Regions from separate parts of the Brevibacillus composti genome, predicted to be linked through region 3. Evidence: riboswitches for the same ligand, from Rfam matches in the RefSeq annotation. Region 3 holds a riboswitch; each other region holds the start of a gene.
What was found. A riboswitch is a leader RNA that binds a small molecule or an ion and turns the genes downstream of it on or off. The one in region 3 is predicted to bind cyclic di-AMP.
Positions count from the first base shown of each region.

Region 1: linked by a shared signal. The riboswitch ahead of JD108_RS11995 (CAP domain-containing protein) and the one ahead of JD108_RS03600 (hypothetical protein) in region 3 are both predicted to bind cyclic di-AMP.
Region 2: linked by a shared signal. The riboswitch ahead of JD108_RS18435 (C40 family peptidase) and the one ahead of JD108_RS03600 (hypothetical protein) in region 3 are both predicted to bind cyclic di-AMP.

Region 1 is NZ_CP066308.1:2,326,565-2,332,439, forward strand. It holds gene JD108_RS22580 (histidine kinase dimerization/phospho-acceptor domain-containing protein) at 1-407, opposite strand, end outside; partial or broken gene JD108_RS22585 (PAS domain S-box protein) at 424-594, opposite strand; gene JD108_RS11975 (Na-translocating system protein MpsC family protein) at 566-1,042, opposite strand; gene JD108_RS11980 (Na-translocating system protein MpsC family protein) at 1,314-1,739, opposite strand; gene JD108_RS11985 (phosphotransferase family protein) at 1,987-2,922, opposite strand; gene JD108_RS11990 (cold-shock protein) at 3,044-3,247, opposite strand; cyclic di-AMP (ydaO/yuaA leader) riboswitch at 3,608-3,767, shown strand; gene JD108_RS11995 (CAP domain-containing protein) at 3,775-4,524, shown strand; gene JD108_RS12000 (hypothetical protein) at 4,655-4,801, opposite strand; gene JD108_RS12005 (homoserine dehydrogenase) at 4,868-5,875, opposite strand, start outside.
Region 2 is NZ_CP066308.1:3,659,498-3,665,372, reverse strand. It holds gene JD108_RS18460 (biotin transporter BioY) at 1-183, shown strand, start outside; gene JD108_RS18455 (cytochrome P450) at 398-1,747, shown strand; partial or broken gene JD108_RS18450 (GNAT family N-acetyltransferase) at 1,800-2,021, opposite strand; gene JD108_RS18445 (sensor histidine kinase) at 2,174-3,544, opposite strand; gene JD108_RS18440 (response regulator transcription factor) at 3,545-4,264, opposite strand; partial or broken gene JD108_RS18435 (C40 family peptidase) at 4,612-5,142, opposite strand; cyclic di-AMP (ydaO/yuaA leader) riboswitch at 5,148-5,288, opposite strand; gene JD108_RS18430 (LiaF transmembrane domain-containing protein) at 5,606-5,875, shown strand, end outside.
Region 3 is NZ_CP066308.1:683,049-688,923, reverse strand. It holds gene kdpB (potassium-transporting ATPase subunit KdpB) at 1-715, opposite strand, end outside; gene kdpA (potassium-transporting ATPase subunit KdpA) at 729-2,411, opposite strand; gene JD108_RS22755 (potassium-transporting ATPase subunit F) at 2,444-2,521, opposite strand; gene JD108_RS03600 (hypothetical protein) at 2,683-3,090, opposite strand; cyclic di-AMP (ydaO/yuaA leader) riboswitch at 3,202-3,363, opposite strand; gene JD108_RS03595 (ATP-binding protein) at 3,924-5,492, shown strand; gene JD108_RS03590 (response regulator) at 5,479-5,875, shown strand, end outside.

The sequences.
Region 1 (5,875 bases), 1.6 Mb from region 3:
CTCAGTTCGCTCTCCATGATGTTCAGGTAGTCTTCTCTGTACTCCGCCCCTGCTTTCATCAGCTGGAGAAAGCCTTTGAGCGAGGTCAACGGATTGCGTATTTCATGGGCGATTCCGGCAGCCAGCTGTCCGGCGATGGTGAGCTTCTCCGAGTTGCGAAGCAGCTCCTGCGCCATTTTCCGCTCTATTTCCAAGAGGATGCACTCCTGCTCCTTCTCCGTCAGCCGGCCTTGAAATTGGGAGAGAAAATACTGCGGATCCCCTTGCTCGTCGCGAATCAGGTTGTTGTGCAGCAAGACCCAAAAAAGCTCCCCTTCCTTTGATACCAAACGCTTTCGCATCTGGTAGGAGTCGATCCTTCCGCTCAACAATTGTTTCCGGTAATTCTTGATCGACCGCGAGATCATCGGGATGGGCCAGCTCCTGATAGGTGCAGGCGAGCAACTCCTCTTCGGCGTATCCGATCATGTTGCAAAAGGATTGGTTTACTTTTACCAGCCGACCGTCCAGGCCAACAATCGCCGTACCGATCGACGCATAGGCAAATGTCTGAAGAAAAAGGATATCACTTTGCGTATCCACTCCATTTTTCATGCCAATCGCACCTCTCCACGAATGAGTGACAAGCGTTATGCTTTTCGCGCGCCGCCCTGTTCATGGCCCAAGCAGAACACCAACAAGCTTTTGTCGGCTTGCGGTGTACGTGTTCATGATGCAGGTACATCTCCCTGTGCAAGGTTTCCTTCCCTTCGTACTCCTCAGAGAAAGCAGGGCCCATGAAAAAAGGCGTGGAGCTGATCCCGAGCAGCAGACCGGACATCTGCTGGAAGTTCCAGTCGTAGTAAAACTCGACGAGATCCCTCTCCGTGATTTTTTTTATGTATGCTTTGATTTCCGGCAATAGTTTTTTCATCAGCGCATCCCTGATGGTCTGTACGGTTCTCTCCTGTCCCTGTTCCAACAAAACCTGTTCGATCGGTGATAAAAAGTTGCGGATGTAGACGGTGAGATACGTGTGTCCGGCCCGGAAACAAAAATGGATTCCGGCCCCTTGCCAAAATGCTCACGAAGGATTTTCCCAATATAGCTGCTGATTTCTGTCTGCTGTACAACACTTTCCATCTTTTCATTCCTTTTTAGGTGGAAGTAAAAAAGCCGGAACAGTCAGCTTTGGAAAAGCTGCTATTCCGGCTCATGACCAGCTCACCCTCAGGACGAGGATGTCTCGTACACTTCCACCAGTTTATGTAGTCGGGTTGACAATAAATACAATGACACTTTTGTCGAGGTCAAAATCCCAATCGGCGAAAATATCAAAATTCCCTCTTGGCAATCTTGAGCGTCTCCCTAAAGCCAAGACGGATCAGTTCTTTCTCGATGGCGACCAGAATGCCGCTGCGAACCACGATGATTGTGCGGCGATTCTTGGTTTGGTAGGAGAAGATCTCCTCGGGATATTTCTGCACTTGCATGCTGATGCTGTTGATTTCTTCATGGATTCGTTCTTTTCCGTGATACTCTTCGATGATCTCGGGAGAGAAGGGGATCGGCTCGCTGCAAATCGCTACGATGACTCCTGACTTATTATGCAAGCTCCAGTCATAGTAGACCTCGCGTATCTCGACGCCGGTCGCGATCTTCATATACGCGACAAGCTCCGGCATCAGATTCTTCATCAGCAGGTCTCTGGTCTTTCCGATTGTGAAGATTTCGTCCTGCTGGAGCAAGATCCTTTCCATCGGAGAAAGGAAGTTCCGCAGTTAGAACGTGATAAAAGTATGCCCTATGGAAACAAAGACGGATTCTGGCCCTTTCCCAAAGTGATCGCGAAGCACCCGTCCGACATAACTGCTTAGATCTGCTTGCACTTTTGTCTCCACACCATCAGTCCTCTTTTGTTACGGAAAAGGCGTTCTGTCCTTCCCCCTATTTTACTATATCACAGTTACGGTAAATTTTTGGCACAAACCGAGAAACTTGTTCAAGTCATTCGCTCATTCCCCAGTTTCGGTACCAAGCGGGGATGCAACTGTCAAAATCATCGTGGTCTTCACATAGAGCGAGCAGACGATGTCGCATCTCCTCCACTTTATCCGGCGTCACGCGGACGGACCAGACGATCGACGAAAAGACACTGATCGCGGCATACATCGCGTAAAGCTTCCAAAAAAGCTCCGGGATTCTCTCCCGCCCGAAGTAGCCGGCAATCTGCCCTGCCGAAAACGGGACGCTGCATTCTCGGCTGAACAAAGCCAATTTGCAAAAATCATGGAGCGGGTCGCCCCAGTCGAAGCGGTTAAAATCGATCACGCCTGCGAATGCTCTGCCTGATACGATCAGATTGCCTACGTGATAATCATCATGTTGGAATTGATTGGGGCGATCCTGCAGATAATGCTTGTTGTCTTCCAGGAAGGTTATGATCTTTTCATCATGTCTGATTTTGATGCCACAGGTTCGGTAGGCATCGACATAGCCCTTCGTTTTGTTCACAATCCGCTCATACCATGGACCAGTGGTTGCAGGTGCGGGATGTCGATGAAGCCTTGCCAACGTCTGACCGGCTTCCCAGCCGATTTGATACTGTTCCGATGGGGTCAATTGCGGCAATACGCGGCGCGCATCCTCGCCTTCGATGTAGCTGAGGATGTAATAGCAGAGACCCAGCGGCATGATTTTCCCCATTTCCAGCGGAATGGGACTTTTTGCGTCGTACTTTCGGATCGCTTGCATGACTTCATATTCAGCTCGTTTACCATCATAATGCCGAAGTTCCGCTGTTCGCAGCAGCAGCTTTCGACCGTCCCGGTGTATCACCAGGTATTTGCGGTCAAACGAAAAGCCATCCCGAATCGGTGTAATTTGCGTCGCATCGGCGAGAGACGGGATCCATTCACGCCATGCGCTGATCTTCTCCTCCACAGGAACCCCCCTTCCCATCCAGCTTATGGAAGAACATTGTACCATAAAACGCTCAGGATGGTTTGGATCGATCAAAAAAGCAACTGTCTGGGTGACAGTTGCTTTTTGACACGGGGATTCTTTACAGCCTTACCACGTTCTCCGCTTGCGGACCACGGTTGCCTTGGACAATGGTAAACTGCACGCGCTGCCCTTCGTCAAGGGTTTTGAAACCTTCCCCTTGGATCGCGCTGTAGTGCACGAATACGTCTTCCCCGCCTTCCACTTGAATAAACCCGAAACCTTTTTCTGCATTAAACCATTTTACTGTGCCAATTGTTTCCATATCGGTAACCTACCTCCAACAGTTTTCCAACAGTATTATGTGCAAACCTGAAAAGCTTCATGTAAAAAGAAAAAAACACATGTCAGCAAGGAAAATGAAGAATAGCTTCCCTCTAACAGGTGCCTTCATTTTTATCTATTGCACAAGGTTTCGTCTATGCTGTATCCAAAACGACGAAAGCCCTACCTCTCTTCCATCCTTGCGGCTCCGAAGACCGCGCCAGTGTGAATCAGAGTTTCCACAGTTGTTATTCAAGTCTCTTCATCTTACTTGATTTGGCAACAGAATGCAAATCGAGGAGTCACCTTGGCAAGATTTACAGGTTTCTTTCTCTATCGACTCTTGTTATCCTAGTAGGGCCAAACAAACAAGCCGAAACTTCCCAAAAGCGGGAAGTGCGGGGGACATCTATTTTGCCGAGATGACTTGTCTCTGCATTGGGGTGAATCACCGAATGTGATGGGTTGTATCCTCAGCCCAAACCCGACAACTAACCTCGTAGGCGAAGAAAAGGAGACGATGAGAACATGAAACCATTTGGCAGATCTATCATCGCGATTGCTTTGGGATTGGCAGTTACCTCTGTATCGACATCAGCATTTGCTGCCACCTGCCCTGTGAAAATGGATCCAAGTCAAGGACAGTGGCTTCCATATGTACTGAATTCCCAATCTTTGAAACAGTTCCAAACATCGAACCAAGGATCCAACTGGAACTGGTCCTATCCGACTTACTTCCAATGGACGGGATATCCGGTACAACAGCCGGTTCAGCAACCGGTACAAAAACCGTTTCAAAAGCCGGTTCAAAAACCGGTGCAACAGCCTGTTCAACAACCGGTTCAGCAACCTGCCAAAGCACCGGTCCAACAACCTGCACCAGCGCAAGCAGGCAAATCTGCTGAAGCTTCCTCCCAGTTTGCCCGTGAGGTTGCCAATCTGGTAAACCAGGAGCGTGCCAAAGCAGGATTGGCGCCGCTTGCCTATGATGCGGCTCTGGAAAAAGTAGCGCTGGCAAAAGCGGCTGACATGGATCAAAACCATTATTTTGACCATAACAGCCCGACCTACGGCTCTCCTTTCGACATGATGAAGAGTTTTGGCGTCCAGTACATGACCGCCGGTGAAAATATCGCCATGGGTCAGCGCAGTCCGCAAGAAGTCATGCAGCAATGGATGAACAGTGACGGACACCGCAAAAACATTCTGAACCCGAACTTCACCAAGATCGGTGTAGGCTATCAGAATGGCTACTGGGTCCAAGAATTCACGGGATAATGAAACAGAATGAGGAAAAACCGAGTCGGCGGAATCGCAGCTCGGTTTTTTTGTATGGGCAGGGAAATTCTTTTCACCGCATAAAGAGAAAAAGCCGGACAGGCTTCCGGCTTTTCCCTGCTGCACGAACCTACTCCTGACATGGAGCGCAGTTGTTGTCCGCCTTGTCCTCGAACAAGGGAATCTTCGTGTCGTGCATCTCCTGTTTGGTCGCGTATGCTCCCACCTGTTGCAACTCAACGCTGACGTCTTTGTCTTTGTTTCGCTGTTTGTCCATGGGATGCCTCCTCGAGAGTCCGACCTGCAAGTAGTATTTGCACCCGCGAGGATGGTATGCGCCGATTTATCCGGACTGCTGCAGGAGATGCTCCAAGTCCTTCAGCGCAGCGGCTGCGGCCGCGACCGGATCGGATTTACCTCCGATGACGAGCAGCTCTCCCATCGTGTCCGTTTCCACCCGGACCGCCTTGGTCGTGCCCCGCACGTGGACAAATGGATGCGTCGGCTCCAACAGTCTCAGCTCAACCGCCGCCTCCACTCTTCCCTGCGCGGATTGCAGGCGGCCGACCAGCTTGGGAACAAGTCCGGCAGCTCTCCACGCGGCGAGCTGCTCGTGAGTCAGCTGCTCGATCCCTTCCCTCTTTACGTCCGACAGTCGGAGCGGGGCACCGAATGCCGCATTGGCGAGGATGGTCAGTTTGCAGGCCGTGTCCCATCCCTCCAGGTCAAAGCGGGGATCAGGCTCCGCGATCCCCATTTGCTGGGCCCGCTCGATCGCTTGCGTCAGCGACAGTCGCTCGTCCATCATGGCTGTGAGCACATAGTTGGCCGTTCCGGTAAATATCCCTTCCATCAAGGATATCTCGCAACCGGCCAAATTGTACGCCAGCAAATCAACGGTGGGGAGGGCAGCCGCTGTCGCTCCGCTCACCTTGAGCTGGACGCCGTTTTCGCGGGCGAGCGCGGACAGTCCGGGATAATCCGCGACCAGCGCTCCCTTGGAGATCGCGATCACATGCTTCCCTCCCCCCAGGGCTGCCCGCATCGCTTCGAGGGCATGCCCCCCTGTCTGGATATCGGAGGGGCCCGCTTCGATGAGCACGTGATACGCGCACGACTCTAGAAAATCGGCTCCAGTCCACTCCGGTCTTCCCGCTCCCGCATCGGCGGAAAACGCACGCAGCTGATCCAAAGTCAAACCGTCGGCGTCATACGAACCGGCTGCCGAGCGCAATGCCCCGACGATCCGCACGTCCGCTCCATACCTCTTCCGATACCGCTCCTGCCGCTCCAACAGCAACCTGCCTGCTTGCCTGCCGACGGTACCATAACCGGAGATGATGACATCCCA
Region 2 (5,875 bases), 1.5 Mb from region 3:
GCCGCCCAATTGAAGTACGTCATGGATGTCCCGTGGAATCTGGCGATGGCCTATGGCGTTACCCCCTTCCTCGTGGTAGGTGTGGTCAAAGCGGTGCTGGCCGCCTGGATTGGCATCAAAGTGAGAGAGCGTCTGATCTCCTCCCGTCTCCTGCAGGTGAACAGCAGTCCGCTTTCCCAGTAAACCGTCCGGGGAAGCCGCCATTTAATTCCGTCCGATTTGGCAAACGCCATCTCGTCCATCTCGTCCATCTCGACCGTCCGCCCCTTTGCGGACGGTTTTTTCATGTGGTTCTGGCTTGGGCCATCCCGGCCTGCCCGCATTAAAGAGGCGAGTCGGTCAGATACTACAGACGGAGGAACGGAAAAAAATAGCGGAACATAGGGGGAACTTGCCAATGAACATAACGACTATCCCAGGCCCCAAGGGTTTGCCCATCACGGGCAGTTTGCTTGCGTTTCGCCGCGATCCGCTCCAGTTTCTGCGCGATGCGGCCAAGCAGCATGGCGATGTGGCCCATTTTCGCTTTGGCCCGGCCCGCCATGTCTACCTGATCAGCAGTCCGGACCTGATCAAAGAGGTCCTCGTCACCAAGCAGGCCCATTTTCGCAAGGGAAAAGGCCTGCAGGTGGCGCGTGCGGTGGTGGGAGACGGCATCCTGACGAGCGAGGGACAAAAGCATCTGCGCCAGCGCCGGTTGATGCAGCCTGCATTCCACCGGGAGCGTATCGCTTCTTACGGGGAGAGCATGGTACAGCAGGCAGTCAGTCTGATGGAAGAGTGGACGGACGGCGCGGTTCGCGACGTGCATGAGGATATGATGAAGGTGACGCTGGCGATCATCACCGAGACGATGTTCGGCAAGGGATTGAAGGAGGGGGCGGACAAAATCGCCCGTGCGATCGACATCGGCTTGAAGTATGTGGCGACCAAAGCGACGTCCATCATCGACATTCCGCTGAATGTGCCCACTTCGAGCAATCGGCAGTTCCAGGAATCTGCCGAGGTGCTGGATAGGGCGATCTACGAGATTATCGAGGAGCGGCGCCGGGAAGGGGATCAGGGACGGGGGGACCTGCTGGCCATGCTGCTCTCGGCACGAGACGAAGATGACGGCCAGGGCATGACCGATGAACAGGTTCGGGACGAGGTGATGACCATCTTTGTCGCCGGACATGAGACGACGGCCAACACGATGTCCTGGACCTGGTATCTCTTGGCCACTCACCCCGAAGCGGAACAAAAGCTGTGGGCGGAGCTGGACGAGGTGCTCGGCGGCCGCCTGCCGATGGTAGCGGATATCCCGCGCCTCCCGTACTGCAGCCAGATCATCAATGAAACCCTGCGGCTGTACCCGGCCGCCTGGACGCTCAACCGCGAAGTGGTAGAGCCCGTGGAGATCGGCGGGCATGCCTTTAAGCCCGGGGATACCCTGATGATGAGCCAGTACGTGATGCACCGCAGCGACCGCTATTTTGAGCGGCCGGATGAGTTTATCCCGGAGCGGTTTGCCGGCGATTTGCTGAAGCGCATTCCGGCCTACGCGTATTTTCCCTTTGGCGGCGGCCCGCGGGTCTGTATCGGGAACAACTTCGCCCTCATGGAAGCGGCGCTGTTGCTCGCCACCTTCGCGCAGCGCTACCGCTTCAGGCTGGCCGATCCGGGCAAGCCGGTAGAGGCGGAGCCGCTGATCACGCTGCGCCCCAAAGGCGGGCTGATGATGAAGCTGGAGGAGCGTACCCGCTGATAACAAAGAAAAAGACACGGACCCACGTCAGAGGTTCGTGTCTATTTTATCGCTACAAGATGATCGGCACTTCACGCGTGCTTCGCTTCCAAATCAGATGGTCAAAGCCCTCTCCCCAGTAGTCGCGCAGCACGTAATTTGGCTCTCCCAATCTCTTTTTCCATACCTTTTGCGCTTCTTTATAGCCGCTGTCCAGGCAAAATTCGCCGATCCCCCTGGCCTGCAGGGGGCAGATCATCAGGTTGAGGAGCAGACTGCCGATGCCGCGCCGTTGGGATAAAAAAAAGCATCTGTCCACCGCAACGATTTCGCCTGGTGCCAGATACCGAACTTGGGGTAATTTATCACTGAAAACGAAAAGCTAATACGATTACTTTATCAAACAATTATAAAAGAACAATCAAACGATTATAAAACAATATAAACTCAGTGCTGGGAAAAGGGAATCGTGAAGGAAAAGGAACTGCCTATGCCCAGCTCGCTATTGGCCGTAATCATGCCGCCGTGCCGTTCGACGATGCTCTGGCAGATCGTCAGACCCAGCCCCGTCCCGCCGTTATTGCGGTTCCGCGATTTTTCCGCCCGGTAAAATTTGGTGAATACCTTGGGCAGGTCTTCCGCAGAGATGCCTTCTCCTTTATCAATCACCGAAAACAGCACATGTCCCTCCCGCTGGTCGCAGGTCAACAGGATCGAGCCGCCCGGCTTGTTGTAGTAGATGGCATTGTTCAGGAGATTTTCCAGAACCCGGCGCACCTTGGTCTCGTCTGCTTCGATGTGCAGCTCATTGGAGATGCGCAGCTTGCATTGAAAGTAGAGCCCAGCTTCCTTTATGCGAACCTGATAATCCTCGATGATTCCTTTCAGGAAGTTCTTTACGTTGAAGCGCTTGACGTTCAGCTTCAGCTCCGTACTTTGCGTGGTAAAGTCCTGCAGCTCATCCAGCAGCACTTCCAGATCATCCGTTTTTTGCTCGATTTTCTTCATCTGCTTCTGGATCCGCTCCAGTTCCTGAACACGTCCGGAGGCGATATAGGAAGCATAGCCTTTGATCGTCGTCAGCGGCGTGCGGAAATCGTGGGCGATGGCGGCGATCACTTCGGATTGCCGCTCCTCGGAGAAGCGTAGCTGGTCCACCATGTCGGAAAAATAGCGGAACAGGCGGCCGAACTCGTCCTCGGAGTGGTACGTGAAGGAAACCAGGCGCTTCCCGGCGCGAATCTCTTGGGTGACACGCGACAGCTCGTTGACCGGGCGGAGAATCCAGCGGACGAAGAAGCCGAGCAGCACCAATCCCACCAGGGCGATGCTTCCGTAAATATACATGAGCATCATGCTGACGCCTTTTGTGGCCATGATGTCGGAATCATCGGTATAAAAGTAAATGATCGTCTGCCCCTTTTTGGGAGGCTCGTGCTGATAGTGATATTCGGCCACGACCTTCAAATCCGTATTTTCCCGGTTGGTTTTGCGCGGCGGGTTTTTGAGGTTATAGGCCTGCGAGGTCTTGCTGTAGATCGTGTTGCCATTGGCATCCTTGACGACCATCTTGTAGACCAGATCCTCAGGCAGCTGTTTTTCCAATTCGCTTCGGTCCGTGGGGTCTTTGAAGTTGCTCGCGCTGAGCAGTTGATTGACACGGACCTTTTCCGCTGTTTCCTTTTCGTAGCGGTATTGATTGTGGCGGTCTGTTTTCAGCTGCACGACGATAATGTCCTCGAAGACGAATTTGAAGACGAGGATATTCAGCGCAATCAGTGCGAAAAACGAGAGAAACAGCTTGTTGCGAATGCTCATCTACACTTTCTCCCCGATGAATACGTAGCCCGTCCCCCATTGCGTTTTGATGTATTGGCGCTCGCCCTCCAGCTTTTCCCGCAGGTTCTTGATGTGTACCGTCACCGTATTGAGCGAGCCGTACCCATAGCCCCAGACGCGGTCGTAAATCTGTTCGCGCGTGAAGACGATGCCGGCGTTTTCCGCGAGAAAGGTAAGCAGTTGAAATTCCTTGGTGGACAGATCTACTTTCTCTTCGTTCACATAGACAGAGTAGGTTTCCTTGTGAATTTCCAGCCCTTTGAACTTCAGGACGGTAATGGCGGAATTGGACGTCTCCTTGTCGGAATGTTCCTCCGTATGTTTGCGGATGCGCTCATAGCGGCGCAGATGCGCACGGATGCGGGCAAGCAGCTCCTCCGTGTCAAACGGCTTGGTGATGTAGTCGTCGGCACCGATCTCAAACCCGACGACCTTGTCCACCGCTTTCCCCTTAGCGCTGAGGAACAGGATCGGCAGGTCGGATTCGCGGCGGATCTGCGAGCAGAGCTCGTAGCCGCTCATATTGGGCATCATGATATCGAGCAATATCAGATTCGGCTTCAGGCCCTGCTTCAGCAGCTGCAGTGCGTGTTCGCCGCTTTCCGAGGAGGTCACCTCATAGCCTTCATTGACCAGAATCTCTTCCAGCAGCTCTATGATTTCAAGATTGTCATCGACAAGCAAAACATGTTCCTTCACAGGTATTCCCCCAGTAATCTCAGATCTCCAGCAGGTTTCTTATCTCTATCCAATCATATCACGGTTTGCCGGACGAAGGGCATAGAATCCAACTCTTTCCATTCGTAATCTTGCAGGAAAATGGCGCTTTGCGGCGAATGGGCCTACCACTTCCTCTTGACACCAGGTACTAAATTGCGTCAGAAAAAGCCAGAGACCTAATGTCCCTGGCTTCATTCATGTAACGGATCTTACTTGACAGGCGCATCTGCCTGCGGTTCGGGAGTGGGTACGTCTGCTGCTTGGGCAGGTACCGCTGTCTGTTGCTCAGGTTGTGGCGCTTCTGCTTGAGCGGCTCCCGCCTGTGCCTGCTGCACGGGCTGTTCAGGTGTGGAAGCTGCTTGTACCGCTTTCTTGGCGGCCGGAGCGGCTGTCGGGATGGCATTTGCCTGGAGATGCACGGATGAAATCCGCTTCGCTCCGACAAAACGCTTGCTCCAGTAGTAGGGGTCGCTCAGCTTGGTGTTGACGACACCCCTGCCAGACTCCGAGTGCACAAACGTGTCATTTCCGATGTAGATGCCCACATGCGAGATGCTTCGCCCGTTCGTCTTGAAGAAAACGAGGTCGCCCGGCTGCAAGTCTTTGCGGCTTACAGGCTGGCCTACCTGGTATTGGGAAGCGGAGTTGTGAGGCAAGTCTACACCGAGCGCTTCAAATACATAGCGTGTAAAACCGGAGCAGTCAAAACCCTTTTTCGTGGTTCCGGAAGACTTGTAAGGGACACCGTAAAGGTCTTTGACGACAGTCATCAGGGGGGGGCCCTCCTGAGCATGTGCTGGGACGGTACCCATTGCAAGCAATCCGGCAATCAATAAAGAAACTACCGTCTTGCGCAAAAGAAACTGCTCCTCTCCTGAGCCTACGAGGTTAGCTGAAGGGTTCGGTTGAAAGGATTTCCCTAGACTGCCCGAGATGGCAGCCATTCACCCCAAAGTAAAGTGGGTCCCCCGTTTCCGCGAGCGGAATTCGGCTATTTATCGATGTTTTTTTACACGCACCTCCACATAGTTCACCATGACGCCGGTATTTCCTTTTTTTAGCCTTGTTTGTTCACAAATTTGTCACAAAATTTTGTCATACGCTGTAACGAACGCGACGAGGATGTTCGTCTACGCAGCTTGTCCAAAGGGGGACGGAAGCCCGTCCGGTCGAGGAAGGACACGGCATCCGTCCCGGGACGGAGACGAAAACCAACCGCACGCCCGTTATCCCGAATACCTTCTCCGTCTACAATGAGGTCATAAGGTTCACGCCATACCCGCAACACAACAATCAAGACGATTGGAGGGAAGGAATGATATGAACGAGCGGTCTGGCAAGGTGCTCTTGGGACTGGCTCTCCTGTTGACCGGAGGATTTGTGCTTTTGGATCTTCTGGGCATCGACGGCGGCCATTTCCTCGGTGTGCTGATCCCCGGGCTGATCATGTTATACGGAGCCCGCAAGGTCATCAAAGGTTCCGGTTCCCGCTTCTTTGGGATACTGGTCTTTCTGTTCGGGCTGTTAATGATGATCGGCAAGCTGCATCTGCTGTTCAACGTCATACTCGCGATTGGAGTGATTTACCTG
Region 3 (5,875 bases):
CCATCGGCGCCAATGTCACCACAACGATCAGGAAAATCAGGGTCAGGCTGACAAGCAGGGTATTCAGCGCGATTTCGTTTGGCGTTTTTTGTCTCTTTGCGCCTTCGACTAATGCGATCATCCGATCGATGAACGATTCGCCAGGGTCGCTTGTAATCCGTACGGTTATCCGGTCGCTAACGACCCGCGTGCCGCCGGTTACCGAACTGAAATCGCCGCCTGCTTCTTTGATGACAGGAGCGGATTCGCCGGTAATGGCTGACTCGTCCACGGAAGCGAGCCCATCAATGACCTCCCCGTCACCCGGAATCATCTCCCCTTGCGAGACAATTACAACATCGCCTTTGCGCAGTTCCGTGGACGGAATCACCTTCACACTGTTGCCGATTACTTTATTGGCCATGATTTCTTTTTTCGTCTTCTTGAGAGTGTCGGCCTGCGCTTTTCCTCTGCCCTCAGCCAATGCCTCGGCGAAGTTGGCGAACAGCACGGTAAATAGCAAAATTAGAAAAACCGCCAGATTAAATCCAACTCGTCCTTCGGTACCGAAGTAGCCCGGAAACAACGTCATTAACAACACGACGAACGTTCCTGCTTCGACGACAAACATGACCGGATTTTTCATCATGACAACCGGATTTAATTTGATAAAGCTGTCCAAGATCGCCTTTTTTACGATCTCGGCGGACAACATGTTTTTTTGTTTCGTATTCATGATCTCACCTCTTCTATTTCAGGAGCGTCAAATGCTCTGCGATCGGACCCAGAACAAGGGCGGGCAAAAAGGTCAAAGCTCCGATAATCAGTACGGTACCGACGAGAATACCCGCAAATAATTTGGTGTCCGTGCGGAACGTTCCGATCGTTTCAGGCACCCATTGTTTCGCCGCCAGGGAACCGGCTACGCCGAGCAGTGCCACAATAGAAATGTAACGTCCGAACAGCATGACAAGTCCCGTAGAAACGTTCCAGAACGTCGTATTGTCGCCCAAACCTTCGAAGCCGGAACCGTTGTTCGCGGCGGAAGACGTATATTCATACAGTACCTGCGAGATGCCATGGAAGCCGGGATTGCTGATGGCCCCTTTCCCCAAATCCGTCAAAAAGGCGATTGCCGAGGGCGCCAAAATAATAAGCGGGTGAGCTAAAATAGCGATGGCGACTAGTTTCATTTCCCGGGCTTCGATTTTGCGCCCCATGAATTCCGGCGTACGGCCAACCATTAGTCCGCAAAGGAAGACGCCCAATATCGCATACATAAGCATGTTGACCAGCCCGACGCCGTCACCGCCGAATACACAGTTCAGCATCATTTGCGAAAGCGGCACCAGACCACCCAGCGGCGTCAAGGTATCATGCATATTATTGACCGTACCTGTTGTCGCCGCGGTCGTAACCGTTGTAAACAAGGCCGACTGCGCTATCCCGAACCGGACTTCCTTACCTTCCATGCTTCCTTGCGAAGCGTCGATTCCGAGCGCATTCAGTGCCGGGTTCCCCCGCAGTTCCGACGTGTACACAACCGAGAGGAAGGCGACAAACAAGATAAGCATCGCGCTGAAGATCACCCAGCCTTGTTTTTGATTTCGCGCGAATCTGCCGAATGTATACGTCAATGCGGCCGGAATACACCACATCGACAGCATTTCAATCACGTTCGTGAGCGGACTCGGATTTTCAAACGGATGCGATGAATTGACACCGAAAAATCCGCCCCCATTCGTTCCCAGGTGCTTGATCGATACGAGGGAAGCCACCGGACCGATTGCAATTAGCTGTGTCTCGCCTTCAATCGTTGTCGCTTGAACGGTCGGACTAAGCGTTTGCGGCACCTTTAAAGCCACCAGCGCCAGCGTCACGATGATCGCCATCGGGATAAGCAAACGGGTGTGCGCTTTGACAAAATCGGTGAAGAAGTTGCCGAGCGTTTTCCCTTTGCTTGTCAAACCGCGAATGAACGCGATCGCTACGACGATGCCGGATGCCGCTGATGTAAACATCATCATCATAATAACAGCCATTTGCGAGAAATAGGACAATCCTGTTTCGCCGCTGTAATGCTGCAAGTTCGTATTCGTCATGAAGCTGATGACCGTATTGAAAGAAAGCGTTGACTCCATGTTATCGATGCCGTTCGGGTTGATCGGCAGCCATTTCTGGATGCGTAAAATCAAATAACTGACCGCCACCAAAATAACGTTGGTCAATATCAAGCTGAGCGTGTATCGTTTCCAGCTCATTTCAGCGCGGTTTTTCAAACCGGTCAGTCCGTAGATCAACCTTTCAATCGGTCCGAATATTTTGTCGGTCCGGTTGGGTTCATTGGAAAATACATGAAAGATGTATGCCCCCAAAGGTTTGACCAAAAAAACTAAAATCACAATGACCGCTACCAGTTGCAAAATGGCCATTTCATGCCCTCCTCAAACATATACAGATCATATTAAAATTTTTCGGGATTCACCAAAGCAAAAACGAGATATAAAAAAATCAAAACCGTAAAAACAGCAACTATTATCATGAGCGTTCTCCCCCCGATTCACCTGCAACTCGTCCGCACCAAGCTAAAAATAAGCAAAACAATCCATATACGCCACCTAGTGTTAAAATCATTGCGATATCCATCATGAATGATCATCCCTCCCTTCAAGCATGTACCCGGTACGTTTGCCTGATATGGATTCAGCTTTCGTTATCAAGCAGAAACGAAACATCATCGCTGCGGGTGTAAATGACATAGCTAGCGCCAAGTCCTTTGTAGATGAGTCTTGCATTGTTGCTGCCGGTGATGATATAGATCGGCTTGCCTGTCCAGGATCGGCAGATCTGAATGTATCGGCAAATCAAGGGCAAACTTGACTCAAACAAGTACACCTTCCCTACCGGTAACTCTGGAATGAGCCAGGTTTCCCGGTCTACAGTATCGACCATTAAGATGTGCTTGACGCCCAAATGTGTCAATCTCGACTTCTCTGTTTCATGATTGGTAATCGCTGCATAAGTTATTCCTTTGATTCGCAACGCTTTAATAAACTGCTCCCCGGTTTTGTTGGGCGCAGAGACGAGTACAAACTCATCTTGAGCTTCCATAGCCAATCTCCTCCATCCTGGTACAGGCAACAAAAAAGAAGCTTTCGGAAGAGGAACTCTTCGTCAGCTTCTTAGGCACGAAAAAACACCGTGTCTAATCACGACAATTGTTGCCTCTCTTAAAGACGCTTACGAGGTTAGCTGTCGGATTCGGGCGTAAGAGTCGCCCTACGCCGGATTTACCGGCGATTCACCCCATGAAGCCGACAAGACCGGCTTCGATTGGTTCCCCCGCTCCTTCGTGTTAATTGAAGAATTCAGCGATTGAAACGATGATTATCATGTTCACGAAACACCACAGAGGCATAAGCACTGTGGTCGAAACTTACGATCACAAGCTTCATCATCCTCTCTCTACAAGGGCCACACTTTTGAAAAGAGCTGCTTCCGCATTTACGAGTTTTGCTTATGGATTCGGGCGGTGAGAGTCGCCCTGCCCCTGCTTAAGCTTCGTATAAGCGGGGGAATTCATCCCTTACGGATCCGGTTGACTTGCTCTCACACAAGCACTGATCCGTAGTTGGTTCCCTCTTGTTCCTGAGTCACAATTAAGCAACTGTAAATGAAAAACAATTCAATTCATGGACGTATGTTACTCCGAGACAAAAAAACTGTAAAGTGAAGCATATTGTATATCCGCTTAAAAAGAGTGCTTTATGTTTGGGAATTCATGACCCTGGCAGAAGATCTTCATTTTTCTCGTATTTACTCATTATTTTGAGGTTTTTCAATCATTTTTACGAAATTTTTACGCCCAGTACCGGTTTATTTTACTCTTTTTTTACAGTAACCTAGAGAGGAGAGACACAAAAAAGAGCAGGATGTGTTTTGCTATGCATAAATGGAATGCGGTATGGATTTCGTTGCGATCGTACGTAAGCACGACTTTGCTGATCGCTCTCATGACCATGGTATTAAAACCGTTTGGTCTTGCTTTTGACTTGGTCAATATTGCTCTTATCTATTTACTCCCGGTTCTTTTCAATGCCGTCTTCGGGGGACTGCGTCCTGCTTTCTACGCGGCGATCCTGGGTGTCTTAGCCTTTGATTTCTTCTTCGTGCCTCCTGTACTGAGCTTTACCGTATCAGACTTGCGCTATCTGGTTTCATTTGGCGTCTATTTGGCGGTGGCAGCATTAACGGCCAGCCTAGCGGCCAAGCTGAAGCAGCAGGTCCTCTTTTCCAAGCAAAGGGAAGCTCACACAGCTGCGTTGTACGCGCTTAGCAAGCAGATGAGCGCGATCGCGGACATCCATTCCATGCTGGACAATTTTTCCCGACAAGTTTCGCAGACCCTTGACACAGAAATCGCGATCTATTTGGCGGATGACCAGAATACCCTGAAACTTGCCCATGAGTCTGCCGATCTTCCTGACTGCAGGCAAGAGAATACGGAAATGTCTATCGCAAAGCGAGTGTTTGAGCACGTCGAGACGGCCGGAATGGAAATTTCGCGTTTGAACGAATCTCCGGGTTATTTTATTCCGCTTCGGACCGAAGACCGCACATATGGTATCATCGCGCTCTATCCGAATGAAGCGCGAACCGGGATCACAACCGAGCAAAAGCGGCTCTTCGAGGCTCTCGGAGGCTTGGCGGCCAGCGCAATCGCTCGCCTCAGGCTGGCGGAGGAAGCCCGAATTGCTCATCTAACAGCAGAGTCGGAACGCCTTCGTACTGCAATTTTGGATTCGGTCTCCCATGAACTACGCACCCCTTTGGCAACCATCATCGGCTCGGCAACCGGTCTGATCGAGGGCGGGCATATTTTCTCTGCAGAGGATCGAATGGAGCTTCTTGTCACGATTCGTGACGACGCCCTTCGTATGAATCGCCTAGTGACGAATCTGCTCAGCATGGTGCAGCTGGAGAGCGGGATGCTGCGCCTCAGGAAAAACTGGTGCGATGTGGAGGACTTGATCGGCGTCACGTTATCTCAGGTCAAAGACTTTCAACAACATCGAAAGCTGCGCACCGAGTTGCCGGATGACGGGCCCATTATGGTCCTGGGTGACGAAGTATTGCTAGAGCAAATGTTGGTCAATGTCGTGAGCAATGCGATCAAATACAGTCCGGATTATAGTGAAATCGTCCTGTCAGTGAAAACCGGGGAAGCAGGCGTTGTCATCTCGGTCTCCGATACGGGGATTGGACTGAACGAGGACGAATACGATCGGATATTCGAAAAGTTTTACCGTTCAACCGCTGCGAAGCAAATAACCGGTACGGGATTGGGACTTGCCATATGCAAAGGAATCGTCGAGCTTCATGAAGGAACGATATCGGCGCAGCCGAAGGAACCGCGAGGGACCATTGTAACGATAACCCTTCCCTTAAACAAGCAAGACGACTTGCTTGCAGCAGCTGAAGAAAGGGGAACCACGAATCATGACCATGAATGAACATGGGGCTCGCATTTTGATCATCGATGATGAACCCCAAATTCGAAAGCTTCTGAAGGTAACCCTGCAAGCCCATCAATATGCCATCTACGAAGCCTCGACAGGAGAGGAGGGCCTCCAACAGGCATCCTTGATGTTGCCGGACTTGATCATACTTGATCTCGGGTTGCCGGGCATATCCGGCATGGAAGTGCTCGGCCGCATCCGGGAATGGTCAAATTCGCCGATCATTGTGCTGACGGCAAAAGACAGGGAGGAAGATAAAATCGTCGCGCTCGACAGCGGCGCCGATGATTATGTAACCAAGCCGTTCGGGATGGGAGAGCTCGTCGCTCGAATGCGTGTTGCGCTGCGGCACGTAGCCAAATCGTCGAATGAGCCCA